DNA from 3 places in the Citrobacter rodentium NBRC 105723 genome. Region 1 is predicted to be linked to each of the others. Evidence: predicted binding sites of a transcription regulator. Region 1 holds the regulator's gene; each other region holds the start of a gene.
The links. The regulator sigma-54, encoded in region 1, starts transcription at its own class of promoters, with help from an activator protein. The targets are predictions, from matches to a motif close to GTTGGCACANNTTTCGCTNT.

Region 2: a site for sigma-54 is predicted at 1,425-1,444, ahead of K7R23_RS23185 (amino acid ABC transporter substrate-binding protein). Genes of this name have one in related genera too.
Region 3: a site for sigma-54 is predicted at 1,869-1,888, ahead of glnA (glutamate--ammonia ligase). Genes of this name have one in related genera too.

Annotation. Positions count from the first base shown of each region.
Region 1 is NZ_CP082833.1:722,700-728,137, reverse strand. Features, by position in the region: gene yrbL (PhoP regulatory network protein YrbL) at 1-215, opposite strand, end outside; gene npr (PTS phosphocarrier protein NPr) at 411-683, opposite strand; gene rapZ (RNase adapter RapZ) at 680-1,534, opposite strand; gene ptsN (PTS IIA-like nitrogen regulatory protein PtsN) at 1,580-2,071, opposite strand; gene hpf (ribosome hibernation promoting factor) at 2,190-2,477, opposite strand; gene rpoN (RNA polymerase factor sigma-54) at 2,500-3,933, opposite strand; gene lptB (LPS export ABC transporter ATP-binding protein) at 3,981-4,706, opposite strand; gene lptA (lipopolysaccharide ABC transporter substrate-binding protein LptA) at 4,713-5,267, opposite strand; gene lptC (LPS export ABC transporter periplasmic protein LptC) at 5,236-5,438, opposite strand, start outside.
Region 2 is NZ_CP082833.1:4,865,608-4,871,045, forward strand. Features, by position in the region: gene lnt (apolipoprotein N-acyltransferase) at 1-1,338, shown strand, start outside; gene K7R23_RS23185 (amino acid ABC transporter substrate-binding protein) at 1,723-2,631, shown strand; gene gltJ (glutamate/aspartate ABC transporter permease GltJ) at 2,794-3,534, shown strand; gene gltK (glutamate/aspartate ABC transporter permease GltK) at 3,534-4,208, shown strand; gene gltL (glutamate/aspartate ABC transporter ATP-binding protein GltL) at 4,208-4,933, shown strand; partial or broken gene rihA (pyrimidine-specific ribonucleoside hydrolase RihA) at 5,051-5,438, shown strand, end outside.
Region 3 is NZ_CP082833.1:1,492,585-1,498,022, reverse strand. Features, by position in the region: gene typA (ribosome-dependent GTPase TypA) at 1-1,597, opposite strand, end outside; gene glnA (glutamate--ammonia ligase) at 1,974-3,383, shown strand; gene glnL (nitrogen regulation protein NR(II)) at 3,702-4,751, shown strand; gene glnG (nitrogen regulation protein NR(I)) at 4,762-5,438, shown strand, end outside.

The DNA of each region.
Region 1 (5,438 bases):
GTCTCTACCGTGCCGTAGTAGCGCGGGATCCCGCTCCAGTCCTGCAAGTAGCGGGAAAGATGCGCGTAGTATTTCAGCTCGCGCCGCGTCTCTTTTTCGCCGCCGTGACCACCGTTGTACACAATCTTAATGCAGAGTTGGGCATCATCCGGATGCGCATAGCATTTACGATGTCGTCCGGTGCCCAGGGGTGTCTGATCTGATAGACGAATCATAAGAGCTATCCTGGAAATATTTACTGACAATAATTAAGTATGGACAAGAAAAGTAAATGAATCCTAAACGACGGCTCTTAAGGTTTTCCTAAGGTAAATATGCAGCTAAAAAGAGCACGAAAAGTGCAATTGCTGGCAAGGGAAATAAAAAAACGCCATTCGGCGTTTTGTGAGGAGGCGGAAAAAGGGGGAGGATTAGTCTTCGTCGAACCCTGAGTTAAACAGCGCGATAACCGCTGCCAGCGCTTCAACTTCCTGTGGTCCGGTGGCTTCAATTTCAATCTGACGGCCTTTGGCGGAGTCCAGCATCAGTAAGGCGATCACGCTGTTGGCTTCGGCTTCGGTGCCTTCATCGTTACGCAGCAGGACTTCGGCATCAAAACCTTGCATCAATTCGAAAAGCTTCATCGCAGGCCGGGCATGCATGCCCAGCTTGTTAGTCACTTCAACAGTTTGCCTGACGGTCATGTTTTACGTTTTTCCAGCGTACGATGGCGTGACTGTACGTTTTTCCCGCGCGAGCGGAAGTAGTCTGCCAGCTGTTCTGCAATATACACCGAACGGTGCTTCCCGCCGGTACAGCCAATGGCTACGGTCAGGTAGCTACGGTTGTTGGTCTCCAGCATTGGTAACCATAGCTCAAGATAGCTGCGGGTCTGGTAGATAAAATTGTGTACTTCTGTGTGCCGGTCGAGAAAGGCGGCAACCGGTTTATCCAGGCCGGTCATTGGACGCAGCTTCGGGTCCCAGTGGGGGTTCGGCAGAAAGCGCACGTCAAAGACGTAGTCGGCATCAATTGGAATACCGTGTTTGAAGCCAAAAGACTCAAACACCATGGTCAGTTCGCGTTCGCGCTTGCCCAGCAGGCGGGTGCGCAGCATTTCCGCCAGCTCATGCACCGACATTTCCGAGGTGTCGACAATCAGGTCGGCGCGCGAGCGCAGCGGTTCCAGCAGATCGCTTTCCTGATCGATAGCGCTTTCCAGCGATAAATTTTTGCTGGAGAGCGGGTGCAGGCGGCGCGTATCGCTGTAGCGACGAATCAGGGTATTGCGGTCTGCATCCAGGAACAGCAGCTGCGGTGAGAACGCCTCAGGCAGGTTGTTCATCGCCTGCTCAAAGATTTCCGGCGATTCGGGCATGTTGCGCACGTCAATGCTCACGGCAGCCGATATCTGGCGTTCGGCCAGCGTACGAGCCAGATCGGGTAACAGCACCACGGGAAGGTTATCCACGCAGTAAAAACCCATATCTTCCAGCGCACGCAGGGCCACAGATTTACCTGACCCTGAACGACCGCTGACGATCATCAGTACCATGTACTGTTTCTCCTCACCACGTCAAAAGGGGAATGTTCTACGCTTTTATTCATCATCCTGGCAACCGTCGGTGCCAGTGATGATTTGATACAGCTCTTCATCGCTTTGTGCGGCGCGCAGACGACGGCAAATGGTTTTGTCCGCCAGCCGCTTGGCGACCAGCGACAGCGTGTGCAGATGCGTTTTGGTTTGATCCGCAGGCACCAGCAGAGCAAAAAGCAGATCGACCGGTTGATTATCGATCGCGTCAAAAGCGATCGGCGTTTCCAGCTGGACAAACACGCCCACGGCACGCAGGGTGTCTTCTTCCAGCTTGCCGTGCGGGATGGCGATGCCGTTGCCGATGCCGGTACTGCCCATTTTTTCCCGCGTCAGAATCGCTTCGAAAACCACCTGCGGTGGCAAACTGAGCTGCTTCGCCGCCAGTTCGCTGATGATCTCCAGCGCGCGTTTTTTGCTCTGGCAGTGAACGCCACTGCGCGTACATTCCTGGTTAAGTACACTGTTCAGTTGTAGAGTCGTATCGTTATTTATCATAATTTCACCTGGGAACCCGACCCAGTCATCGGACGAGGCGGGTTCGGAGCGCTAACTGTACAAATGGCCTGTTGTTGTACGCAACAGGCCTTCCTGCACCCGCTAACTGCCCGGATACTTAGTGTTGTTTCAGTTTGTCTTTATGTCTGGTTAGCTGTCTGGCCAGTTTATCTATTAAGCCGTCAATCGCGGCATACATATCCTGGCCTTCCGAACTGGCGTGAATTTCGCCGCCATTGACGTGCAGCGTCGCATCCGAGATGTGGGTGACCTTCTCCACCTTCAACACAATGTAGACCTGATTGATTCTGTCGAAATACTGCTCAAGCTTGGCGAATTTATTGTTCACAAAGTCACGCAGGGCTTCAGTGATCTCGACGTTGTTTCCAGTGATGTTGAGCTGCATAGTGTCTTCCTTATCGGTTAGGTCAAACCAGCTGTTTACGCTGATTCGACGGCGGAATGGATAAAGACTCTCGGTACTTCGCAACGGTGCGGCGCGCCACCATGATACCCTGTTCCGACAGCAGCGAAGTTAACTTGCTGTCGCTCAGCGGTTTCGCGGGGTTTTCCGCCGCAATCAGCTTTTTCACCAGCGCGCGAATCGCCGTGGAGGAGGCTTCGCCGCCGCCTTCGGTATTCACGTGACTGGAGAAAAAATACTTCAGTTCAAATATGCCGCGCGGGCTGTGCAGATACTTCTGCGTGGTCACACGGGAAATTGTCGATTCGTGCATCTCGACGGCCTGGGCGATATCCGCCAGCACCATCGGTTTCATAAATTCTTCGCCTTGCTCAAAGAAGGCCTGCTGCTGTTCGACGATACAACGGCTGACGCGCAGCAGGGTATCGTTACGGCTTTCCAGACTTTTAATCAGCCATTTCGCATCCTGCAAATTGCTGCGGATATACTGGCTGTCGGCATCGTTGCGCCCGCCGCTGCACATTGCCGCGTAGTGCTGGTTAATTTGCAGACGGGGGATGCTGTCGCTGTTCAGTTCGACCATCCAGCGGCCGTTATGCTTACGCACCAGCACGTCGGGAATCACGTATTCAGGCTCGCCGGTCTGGATCGACTGGCCGGGTCTGGGGTCGAGCGACTGGATAAGATTTACCGCCTCTTTCAGCACCTCTTCCTTCAGCCTTGTTACGCGCATCAGGGTGCGGAAGTCGTGGTTCGCGAGCAGATCGAGATGATCGCTGATAATGAGGCGGGCTTCTTCGAGAAACGGCGTGGTTTTCGCAAACTGGGAGAGCTGGATCAGCAGACAGTCGCGCAGATCTTTTGCCGCGACGCCGACGGGATCGAATCGCTGAATGCGTTTCAGGACGGCTTCGATCTCGTCAATATCCACCTCTTCGTCGCCCATACTTTCGCGGATATCTTCCAGCGAAACGGTAAGGTAGCCGGTATCATCAACGGCATCGACAATGGAAGTGGCGATGGCGCGATCGGTATCGGTAAACGGCGTCAGCTGCACCTGCCACATCAGGTAATCCTGCAGGCTCTGGGTAGTTTCACCCTGATAAACGGGCAGTTCGTCGTCGATATAGTCGCCGCTGGTGCCCGAAGGCGTGCCGGCGGTATAGATCTCGTCCCAGCTGGCGTCGAGCGGCAGTTCTTCCGGCATCGCCTGTTGTTCGAGCGCGTCGGCGGCGTCCAGCGTTTCGTTGTCCTGCGTCTCGCGGGTGTCCACTTCCTCATGAAGATCGGTTTGCTCAAGCAGCGGATTGCTTTCCAGCGCCTGCTGCAGTTCCTGCTGGAGCTCCAGCGTGGATAACTGCAACAGACGGATAGCCTGTTGTAGCTGAGGCGTCATTGCCAGTTGCTGGCTGAGCCTGAGTTGCAAACCTTGCTTCATATTCAGAATCGTTTTCTCCCGCTATGACGTCGCGAACCTCTACCCTATCAGAGTCTGAAGTCTTCCCCAAGGTATACGCGCTTAACGTGTCCGTCCTGCAGGATTTCCGTCGGCGTACCGTGGGCGATCAGGTGTCCCTGACTGACGATATAGGCGCGCTCGCACACCGCCAGCGTTTCGCGGACGTTATGGTCGGTAATCAACACGCCAAGCCCGCTGTCGCGCAGGTGCTCGATAATGCGTTTGATATCGATAACGGAGATGGGGTCGACGCCCGCAAAGGGTTCATCGAGCAGAATAAATTTCGGATTTGCGGCCAGCGCGCGGGCGATTTCGACACGGCGGCGTTCGCCTCCGGAGAGCGACTGGCCCATGCTGTCCCGCAGATGCTCGATGTGAAACTCTTCCATCAGCTCGTTGGCGCGATCTTCACGCTGTTCGGCGGTGAGATCGTCGCGTATTTGCAGGACCGCCATCAGGTTATCATACACGCTCAGGCGGCGGAAAATCGATGCTTCCTGCGGCAGATAGCCGATGCCGCGCCGTGCGCGGGCGTGCAGCGGCAGCAGGCTGATGTCCTCATCATCAATGATGATGTTGCCGGCGTCGCGCGGCACAATGCCGACCACCATATAAAAAGTGGTGGTTTTACCTGCGCCGTTAGGCCCGAGCAGCCCGACAATCTCGCCCGAATTGACGGTCAGACTGACATCTTCCACGACGCGACGGCCTTTATAGGCCTTCGCCAGATTCTTTGCAGTTAATGTTGCCATAACGAATTAGTTACTCTTTTTCTGAGCCGGGGCCTGGTCTTTGTTTTTGTCCTGCAACTGCGACGGCACCAGCACGGTGGTGACGCGATTCCCTTTCTCGCTGAAGGCCTGCATCTTCTGCTCCTTCACCAGATAGGTAATTTTGTCGCCGGTGATGTTGCTGTCGAGCTGTTCCAGGTACGCGTTGCCGGTGAGCACCACAAAGTCTTTCGCCAGTTCATAATGCATCTTCGACGCGTGGCCTTTGACCGGCTTACCGTTGTCCTGCATCTGATAGAAGGTGGCCGGGTTGCCGAAGCCGTCTATGACCTCTTTACCTTCTTCGCCGCCCGGACGGGTCACGACGACTTTATCCGCGTTGATCTTGATGGTGCCCTGGGTCACGACGACATTACCGGTAAAGGTGACGACGTTGCCCTGCATATCCAGAGACTGCTGGTCCGATTCAATGTGGATCGGCTGGTCGGTATCGCCGGTAACGGCGAACGCCGGAATGCTGGCGGCCAGAAGTGAGCTGGCAAGCACAAGATTAAGGCTGAGTTTGTTTGTTTTGAATTTCATAGGAGGTTCTAACCTTTTCAATCAGCTTGGCGTTCTTGCTGCGTAAGTTGCCGCGCATTTTCAGTCCGCTGGAGTTAAATGTAGTTCCGTATAACGTGACGAGATCCTCAGAGGTCACATCCTGCGTCACCAGATTGACCTGAGCGTTATCGGTGGTAATTCTGCGTAGTT
Region 2 (5,438 bases), 1.2 Mb from region 1:
TTTGGCAGCGGCATCAACTGGGTCTACGTCAGCATCGCGCAGTTTGGCGGGATGCCTGGCCCGGTCAACGTCTTCCTTGTGGTGCTGCTCGCCGCTTATCTCTCCTTGTATACCGGCCTGTTTGCCGGGATTCTGGCGCGCCTGTGGCCTGAAACCCACTGGCTGCGGGTGGCGATTGCCGCGCCGGTGGTCTGGCAAATCACCGAGTTTCTGCGCGGCTGGGTCCTCACCGGCTTCCCGTGGCTGCAGTTTGGCTACAGCCAGATTGACGGCCCGCTGAAGGGGCTGGCGCCAGTGATGGGCGTCGAAGCCATCAACTTCCTGCTGATGATGGTCAGCGGACTGCTGGCGCTGGCGCTCGTTCAGAGAAACTGGCGTCCGTTGATTGCGGCGTTGCTGCTGTTCGCCCTTCCCTTCCCGCTGCGCTATATCCAGTGGTTCACCCCACAACCGCAAAGGGCAACCCAGGTTTCACTGGTGCAGGGCGATATTCCGCAGTCCCTGAAGTGGGACGAAAGCCAGCTCGTCAATACGCTGAAGATCTACCTCGACGCCACCCAGCCGCTGATGGGGAAATCGCAGCTCATCATCTGGCCGGAATCCGCCATTCCGGATCTGGAGATTAATCAACAGCGTTTTCTCGGCATGATGGACGATTTGTTACGCGGCAAAAACAGCACGCTGATCACCGGTATTGTTGACGCGCGCCTGAACAAACAGAACCGCTACGACACCTTCAACACCATTATCACGCTGGGCAAAGACACGCCTTACAGCTACAACTCCACGAATCGCTATAACAAAAACCATCTGGTGCCGTTTGGCGAGTTTGTGCCGCTGGAGTCGATTCTGCGCCCGTTAGCGCCGTTCTTTGACCTACCGATGTCGTCGTTCAGCCGCGGTCCGTACGTTCAGCCGCAGCTCCACGCCCACGGCTTCGCTCTGACGGCGGCCATCTGCTACGAGATCATTCTCGGTGAACAGGTGCGAGATAACTTCCGCCCGGATACCGATTTTCTGCTGACCATCTCCAACGACGCATGGTTTGGCAAATCGATTGGTCCGTGGCAACACTTCCAGATGGCGCGGATGCGTTCACTGGAGCTGGCAAGGCCGCTGCTGCGCAGCACCAACAACGGCATTACCGCAGTGATAGGCCCGCAGGGCGAAATAGAGGCGATGCTCCCGCAGTTCACTCGTCAGGTCTTGACCACGACCGTAACGCCGACGTCAGGCTTAACGCCGTATGCCCGCACCGGCAACTGGCCGCTGTGGATCATTACCGCGCTGGCTGGTTTCGCCGCGCTGTTAATGAGTTTACGCCAGCGACGTAAATAATTTACGCCCCCGGGTTTGCCGGATGGCGGCGCTTATGCGCCTTATCCGGCTTCCCACCATGATTACCCGTCATACGCTTCCCCCATTCTGGCACGTCTATTGCTTTATAAAACAAGGCAAAGCTGATTCTGGCGCAAAGCGCAACCCGGTCGCACCACAACGGTTCACCGGCAGCACCAGAACAGTGCAATGAAAGATTATTGCCTCTAAACGGTGCGGCGCACCTCGCAAAAATAAACAATAACGCAGCAAAATCTTTACATTAAGCCAAACTAAATGTTAACAAACAGGCATAACACTGCACGCGCAAGTTGCAGGCTATAACAACATCAACATCACAATAGTATCTATGCGCCCGTAGCGCAGACGATAAAGGAGTTGGATATGCAATTACGTAAGCTGGCCACAGCAATGCTGGTTATGGGAATGTCCGCTGGCCTGGCGCACGCCGAAGACGCAGCGCCCGCTGCGGGCAGCACGCTGGATAAGATTGCCAAAAATGGCGTCATCGTCGTGGGCCACCGTGAGTCTTCCGTGCCGTTCTCTTATTATGACAATCAGCAGAAAGTGGTGGGTTATTCTCAGGATTACTCCAACGCCATCGTTGAAGCGGTGAAGAAGAAACTGAACAAGCCCGATCTGCAGGTGAAGCTGATCCCGATTACCTCCCAGAACCGTATTCCGCTGTTGCAGAACGGCACCTTCGACTTTGAATGCGGATCGACCACCAACAACGTCGAACGCCAGAAGCAGGCTGCGTTCTCCAACACCATCTTTGTCGTCGGCACCCGCCTGCTGGCGAAAAAAGGCGGCGACATTAAAGACTTCGCCGATCTGAAAGGCAAAGCGGTGGTCGTCACCTCCGGCACCACTTCTGAAATTCTGCTGCACAAGCTGAACGACGAACAAAAAATGGATATGCGCATCATCAGCGCCAAAGATCACGGCGACTCCTTCCGTACCCTGGAAAGTGGTCGCGCGGTGGCGTTTATGATGGATGACGCGCTGCTGGCCGGCGAACGCGCGAAGGCGAAGAAACCGGACAACTGGGAGATCGTCGGCAAGCCGCAGTCCGAGGAAGCTTACGGCTGTATGCTGCGTAAGAACGATCCGGAGTTCAAGAAGCTGATGGATGAAACCATCGCCCAGGCGCAGACCTCAGGCGAAGCGGCGAAGTGGTTTGATAAGTGGTTCAAAAACCCTATCCCGCCAAAGAACCTGAACATGAATTTCGAACTGTCTGACGAAATGAAAGCGCTGTTCAAAGAGCCGAACGATAAAGCACTTAACTAACAAAAAAGAAATGGGGCGGGTTTACCTTGCCCTCTCGATTGCTGGTCAGCACGGACAGACTATACGCCTGATGGTCGTTCCCCATCAGGCCTGAAAACCGAAACAGGCCGATCAACAATCTTCGAGGGTAGCGCTGCTACCCTTTTTTTTCGGAGTAGATGTATGTCAATAGACTGGAACTGGGGCATTTTTTTACAACAGGCCCCATTCGGCAACACCACCTATCTCGGCTGGCTCTGGAATGGCTTTCAGGTCACCGTAGCGTTATCCATCACCGCCTGGATCATTGCATTTCTGGTCGGTTCTTTATTCGGCATTCTTCGCACCGTGCCAAACCGTTTTCTTTCCGGTATCGGCACCCTTTACGTCGAACTGTTCCGCAATGTCCCGCTGATTGTGCAGTTCTTTACCTGGTATCTGGTGGTGCCTGAACTGCTGCCGGAAGATCTGGGGATGTGGTTTAAGGCGGAACTCGATCCCAACATTCAGTTCTTCCTCTCCTCCATGATCTGTCTGGGGCTGTTTACCGCCGCCCGCGTCTGCGAACAGGTGCGCGCGGCGATTCAGTCGCTGCCGCGCGGCCAGAAAAATGCGGCGCTGGCGATGGGGCTGACGCTGCCGCAGGCTTACCGTTACGTGCTGCTGCCCAACGCCTATCGGGTGATCGTACCGCCGATGACCTCTGAGATGATGAACCTGGTGAAAAACTCGGCCATCGCCTCGACCATCGGCCTGGTCGATATGGCGGCGCAGGCGGGCAAACTGCTTGATTACTCCGCCCATGCCTGGGAGTCCTTCACCGCCATCACGCTGGCGTATGTGTTAATTAACGCCGTGATTATGCTGGTGATGACGCTGGTTGAACGCAAAGTCCGCCTGCCTGGCAATATGGGAGGCAAATAATGTACGAGTTTGACTGGAGTTCCATCGTCCCTTCCCTGCCGTACCTGCTGGACGGCCTGCTGATTACGCTGAAAATCACCCTCACGGCGGTGGTGGTCGGTATCGTCTGGGGCACCATCCTCGCGGTGATGCGCCTTTCGAGCTTTGCGCCAGTCGCCTGGTTTGCCAAAGTCTACGTTAACGTCTTCCGCTCCATCCCGCTGGTAATGGTGCTGCTGTGGTTCTACCTGATTGTGCCGGGGCTGTTGCAGGATGTACTGGGGCTGTCGCCGAAAACCGATATCCGTTTGATCTCGGCAATGGTGGCGTTTTCAATGTTTGAGGCGGCGTACTATTCCGAAATTATCCGCGCCGGTATCCAGAGTATTTCCCGCGGGCAGTCGAGCGCGGCGCTGGCGCTGGGAATGACCCACTGGCAGTCAATGAAACTGGTTATCCTGCCGCAGGCGTTTCGCGCGATGGTGCCGCTGTTGCTTACCCAGGGCATCGTTCTGTTTCAGGATACCTCGCTGGTTTATGTCTTAAGCCTGGCGGATTTCTTCCGCACCGCCTCCACCATTGGCGAGCGTGACGGCACTCAGGTTGAAATGATCCTGTTTGCTGGCGCCGTCTACTTTGTTATCAGCCTGAGCGCATCGTTGTTGGTCAGCTATTTGAAGAAAAGGACAGTTTAATGATTACCCTGAAAAATGTTTCGAAATGGTATGGTCACTTTCAGGTGCTGACCGACTGCTCCACGGAAGTGAAAAAAGGCGAAGTGGTGGTGGTCTGCGGGCCGTCGGGTTCCGGTAAGTCCACGCTGATTAAAACCGTTAATGGCCTGGAGCCGGTGCAGAAAGGCGAAATCACCGTTGACGGCATTATGGTGAACGACAAGAAAACGGATCTGGCGAAATTGCGCTCGCGCGTCGGCATGGTGTTCCAGCACTTTGAGCTGTTCCCGCATCTGTCGATCATCGAAAACCTGACCCTGGCGCAGATCAAAGTGCTCAAACGCGACAAAGCCCCCGCCCGCGAAAAAGCGCAAAAGCTGCTGGAGCGCGTCGGCCTCGCCGCTCACGCCAATAAGTATCCGGCGCAGCTTTCCGGCGGCCAGCAGCAGCGTGTGGCTATCGCCCGCGCCCTGTGCATGGATCCAATCGCTATGCTGTTCGATGAGCCGACTTCGGCCCTCGATCCGGAGATGATCAACGAAGTGCTGGACGTCATGGTCGAGCTGGCCAACGAAGGGATGACCATGATGGTAGTGACCCACGAGATGGGTTTTGCGCGCAAAGTGGCGAACCGCGTGATCTTTATGGACGAAGGGAAGATTGTTGAAGATTCGCCGAAAGAGGCGTTCTTCGCCAACCCGCAATCTGAACGCGCAAAAGACTTCCTTGCGAAAATCCTGCATTAAGCCTCCCGGCGCGCACGACAGAGTGCGCGCCACCTCACGCTTTCCTGTTTCGCTCCTCGAATCCTTTTCAGCCCGGCGTTACCCTTGCCGCAAAAGTAGCGCTTACAAGGAGCAATAATGGCACTTCCGATTTTACTTGATTGCGATCCGGGTCATGACGACGCTATCGCCATGGTCCTCGCCCTCGCCTCACCTGAGCTGGAGGTGAAAGCTGTCACCGCTTCCGCCGGTAACCAGACGCCGGAGAAAACCCTGCGTAATGTGCTACGAATGCTGACGCTGCTGAATCGTACCGATATTCCGGTCGCAGGCGGCGCGGTGAAGCCGCTGATGCGCGAGCTGATCATCGCCGATAACGTGCACGGCGAGAGCGGACTGGACGGCCCGGCGCTGCCGGAACCGGCTTTCGCGCCGCAAAACTGCACCGCCGTGGAGCTGATGGCGAAAACCCTGCGTGAAAGCCCGCAGCCGGTCACTATCGTCTCGACCGGCCCGCAGACTAACG
Region 3 (5,438 bases), 770 kb from region 1:
GGTCGTTGGAACGGCTGTGAATACCGATAATCTGGCCTTCGTACACTTCCGCGCCGTGACCGAGGAACAGCTTACCGCGATCCTGCAGGCCGAACAGCGCAAACGCCACCGCTTTACCCTGACCGTTGGAGATCAGCACGCCGTTGTTACGCTGGCCCACTTCGCCCGGACGCACGTCGTCGTAGTGGCTGAAGGTGGAGTACAGCAGACCGGTACCGGAGGTCATGGTCATGAACTCTGAACGGAAGCCGATCAGACCACGGCTTGGGATCACGTAGTCGAGACGTACACGGCCTTTGCCATCCGGATTCATGTTTTTCAGATCACCTTTACGCTCGCCCAGCGCCTGCATCACGGAGCCCTGGTGCTGCTCTTCAACGTCCAGCGTGACGTTCTCGAACGGCTCCTGTTTACGGCCATCGATTTCGCGGAAGATAACTTTCGGACGGGAAACCGCCATTTCGAAACCTTCACGGCGCATGTTCTCGATCAGCACCGACAGGTGCAGTTCGCCACGACCGGATACGCGAAACGCGTCCGCATCTTCGGTTTCTTCAACGCGCAGCGCAACGTTGTGCACCAGCTCTTTGTTCAGGCGGTCAAGGATCTGACGAGAGGTAACGTATTTACCTTCTTTACCACAGAACGGAGAGGTGTTGACGTTGAAGAACATGGTAACGGTCGGTTCATCAACGGACAGCGCCGGCAGCGCTTCAACTTTCTGCGGATCGCAGATGGTGTCGGAGATGTTCAGCTCGCCCAGACCGGTGATTGCAATGATGTCGCCCGCTTCCGCCAGATCGCTGTCGATACGCTCCAGACCCAGGTGAGTCAGCACTTTACCGACTTTACCGTTACGGGTTTTGCCTTCGCTATCGATGATAGTGATCTGCTGGTTCGGTTTCACTTTACCGCGCTTGATGCGGCCAATGCCGATAACGCCAACGTAGTTGTTGTAGTCCAGCTGGGAGATCTGCATCTGGAACGGACCGTCAAGGTCAACGTCCGGCGCAGGCACGTGGTCAACGATCGCCTGATACAGCGGGGTCATATCTTCCGCCATATCTTCGTGATCCAGACCGGCGATACCGTTCAGCGCAGATGCGTAGATGATCGGGAAGTCCAGCTGCTCGTCGGTCGCGTCGAGGTTAACGAACAGGTCGAATACCTGATCGACAACCCAGTCCGGACGGGCGCCAGGACGGTCAACCTTGTTGATAACCACAATGGGCTTCAGGCCATGAGCGAAGGCTTTTTTGGTCACAAAGCGCGTCTGCGGCATTGGGCCGTCAAATGCGTCAACCACCAGCAGCACGGAGTCAACCATGGACATGACACGCTCAACTTCACCACCGAAGTCTGCGTGCCCAGGGGTATCAACGATGTTGATACGGTAATCATTCCATTTGATAGCGGTGTTTTTCGCGAGGATAGTAATCCCACGCTCTTTCTCCAAATCGTTGGAGTCCATCACACGCTCTTGAGTTTCGGCACGAGAGTCGAACGTACCGGATTGCTGCAGCAGCTTATCAACCAGGGTAGTTTTACCATGGTCAACGTGCGCGATGATGGCGATGTTACGCAAATTTTCGATCACAACTTTGCCTCAGGCATTAGAAATAGCGCGTTATTGTACACGGATTAATCGCACTACAAAACAGGATCACAAACATCCTCCGCAAACAAGTATTGCAGAGTTTCTTTGTGATCGCTTTCACGGAGCGTTAAAAGGGTTATTCACTGTGCATTGCACCAACATGGTGCTTAATGTTCCCATTAAAGCACTATATTGGTGCAACATACTCATCATGGTGCAGCCCTTTTGCACGATGGTGCGCATGATAACGCCTTTTAGGGGCAATTTAAAAGTTGGCACAGTTTTCGCTTTATCTTTTTTACGGCGACACGGCCAATGATGAAAGAATTGAACACCTCGTTACCACGACGACCATGACCAATCTGGAGAGTTAAGTATGTCCGCTGAACACGTTTTGACGATGCTGAATGAGCATGAAGTGAAGTTTGTCGATCTGCGCTTCACTGATACCAAAGGTAAAGAACAGCACGTCACAATCCCTGCTCATCAGGTGAATGCCGAATTCTTTGAAGAAGGCAAAATGTTTGACGGCTCCTCGATTGGCGGCTGGAAAGGCATCAACGAATCCGACATGGTGCTGATGCCGGATGCCTCTACCGCGGTTATCGACCCGTTCTTCGCGGACTCCACTCTGATCATCCGTTGCGACATCCTGGAACCGGGCACCTTACAGGGCTACGACCGCGACCCGCGCTCTATCGCCAAGCGCGCGGAAGATTACCTGCGTTCTACCGGTATCGCCGACACCGTGCTGTTCGGGCCGGAACCAGAATTCTTCCTGTTTGACGACATCCGTTTCGGCAGCTCTATCTCCGGTTCTCATGTCGCTATCGACGATATCGAAGGCGCCTGGAACTCCTCCACCCAGTACGAGGGCGGCAACAAAGGCCACCGTCCGGCGGTGAAAGGCGGTTACTTCCCGGTTCCGCCGGTAGACTCCGCTCAGGACATCCGTTCTGAAATGTGTTCCGTAATGGAGCAGATGGGCCTGGTTGTCGAAGCGCACCACCATGAAGTTGCTACCGCCGGTCAGAACGAAGTGGCAACCCGCTTCAACACCATGACCAAAAAAGCGGACGAAATCCAGATCTACAAATATGTGGTTCACAACGTTGCGCACCGTTTCGGTAAAACCGCAACCTTTATGCCAAAACCGATGTTCGGCGATAACGGTTCCGGTATGCACTGCCACATGTCGCTGTCGAAAAACGGCACCAACCTGTTCTCTGGCGACAAGTACGCCGGTCTGTCCGAGCAGGCGCTGTACTACATTGGCGGCGTCATCAAACACGCTAAAGCGATCAACGCCCTGGCGAACCCGACCACCAACTCCTACAAGCGTCTGGTCCCGGGCTACGAAGCGCCGGTTATGCTGGCCTACTCTGCGCGTAACCGTTCCGCCTCTATCCGTATTCCGGTAGTGGCCTCGCCGAAAGCGCGTCGTATCGAAGTGCGCTTCCCGGACCCGGCGGCTAACCCGTACCTGTGCTTTGCCGCTCTGCTGATGGCAGGTCTTGACGGCATCAAGAACAAGATCCACCCGGGCGAAGCGATGGATAAAAACCTGTACGACCTGCCGCCGGAAGAGGCGAAAGAGATCCCACAGGTTGCAGGCTCTCTGGAAGAAGCGCTGAACGAGCTGGATCTGGACCGCGAGTTCCTGAAAGCGGGCGGCGTGTTCACTGATGAAGCTATCGACGCTTACATCGCGCTGCGCCGCGAAGAAAACGACCGCGTACGCATGACGCCGCACCCGGTAGAGTTTGAGCTGTACTACAGCGTTTAATACACCCAATCCTTCTGGCTGCGCTAAGGCGGCCTGAAGGAGGAAGTGTCGAGTTGCCGTGGAAATTTTAGCCTGCGCAGGCAGGTTTGGGATTGATGGCAAACAAAAAATGCCCGATGGCGCAGGCTTATCGGGCCTACGGGTAACTCTCTTGTAGGCCGGATAAGGCGCAGCCGCCATCCGGCGCAACGTTTGTCACTCATCTGTAGCCCATCTCACGATGGGCTTTTTTCTCCGCCAACAAACTGATCCTTCGCGCTTTTTCCCGCTGAAAAGCTATAATGCACTAAATTGGTGCAAACTGTCAGGAGACTGCAGATGGCAACAGGCACGCCGCCCGATGCTGGGCAGATCCTCAATTCTCTCATCAACAGCATTCTGCTGGTCGACGATGAACTGGCGGTACATTACGCCAACCCCGCCGCCCAACAGCTTCTCGCCCAGAGTTCGCGCAAGCTGTTCGGCACGCCGCTGCCAGAGCTGTTGAGCTACTTTTCCTTAAATCTCGAACTGATGCGCGAGAGCTTAGAGGCGGGCCAGGGTTTTACGGATAACGAAGTGACGCTGGTGCTTGACGGACGCTCGCATATTCTTTCCGTCACCGCGCAGCGTATGCCTGACGGTCAGATTTTACTGGAGATGGCGCCAATGGATAACCAGCGCCGTCTGAGCCAGGAGCAGCTTCAGCACGCTCAGCAGGTCGCCGCGCGCGATCTGGTACGTGGACTGGCGCATGAGATTAAAAACCCGCTCGGCGGCTTACGCGGTGCGGCGCAGCTGCTCAGCAAAGCCCTGCCCGACCCGGCGCTGCTGGAATACACCAAAGTGATCATTGAGCAGGCCGACAGGCTGCGCAATCTGGTCGACAGGCTGCTGGGCCCGCAAATGCCGGGCACGCACGTCACGGAAAGTATTCATAAAGTGGCGGAACGCGTGGTGGCGCTGGTGTCGATGGAGCTACCGGAAAACGTCACGCTGATTCGCGATTATGACCCGAGCCTGCCGGAGTTGCCGCACGACCCGGAGCAGATCGAGCAGGTGCTGTTAAACATTGTACGTAATGCGCTACAGGCGCTGGGACCGGAGGGCGGCGAAATCGTGCTGCGCACCCGCACCGCTTTCCAGCTTACCCTGCACGGCGAGCGCTATCGCCTGGCGGCGCGCATCGACGTGGAAGACAACGGACCGGGGATCCCTTCCCATTTACAGGATACGCTGTTTTACCCGATGGTCAGCGGCCGCGAAGGCGGCACCGGGCTGGGCCTGTCCATTGCCCGTAATCTGATCGATCAGCATTCCGGCAAAATTGAATTTACCAGTTGGCCAGGCCACACCGAGTTCTCGGTGTACCTGCCTATCAGGAAATAAGGTGACGTTTATGCAACGAGGAATAGTCTGGGTAGTCGATGACGATAGTTCTATCCGTTGGGTGCTTGAACGTGCTCTCGCCGGTGCGGGTCTGAACTGTGCGACCTTTGAAAACGGTAATGAAGTGCTGAACGCGCTGGCAAGCAAAACGCCGGACGTGCTGCTGTCCGATATCCGGATGCCGGGCATGGACGGGCTGGCGCTGTTAAAACAGATTAAACAGCGCCACCCGATGCTTCCGGTCATCATAATGACCGCGCATTCCGACCTGGATGCCGCCGTCAGCGCCTATCAGCAGGGGGCGTTTGATTACCTGCCAAAACCGTTCGATATTGACGAGGCCGTCGCGCTGGTTGAACGCGCCATCAGCCATTATCAGGAACAGCAGCAGCCGCGTAATATCCAGATCAACGGTCCGACCACCGACATTATCGGCGAAGCGCCGGCGATGCAGGATGTGTTCCGCATTATCGGGCGGCTTTCCCGCTCCTCCATCAGCGTATTGATCAACGGTGAGTCCGGGACCGGTAAAGAGCTGGTCGCCCATGCGCTGCATCGCCACAGTCCGCGCGCGAAAGCGCCGTTTATCGCGCTGAACATGGCGGCGATCCCGAAGGACCTGATCGAATCCGAGCTGTTTGGTCATGAAAAAGGGGCCTTCACCGGCGCGAATACCATTCGTCAGGG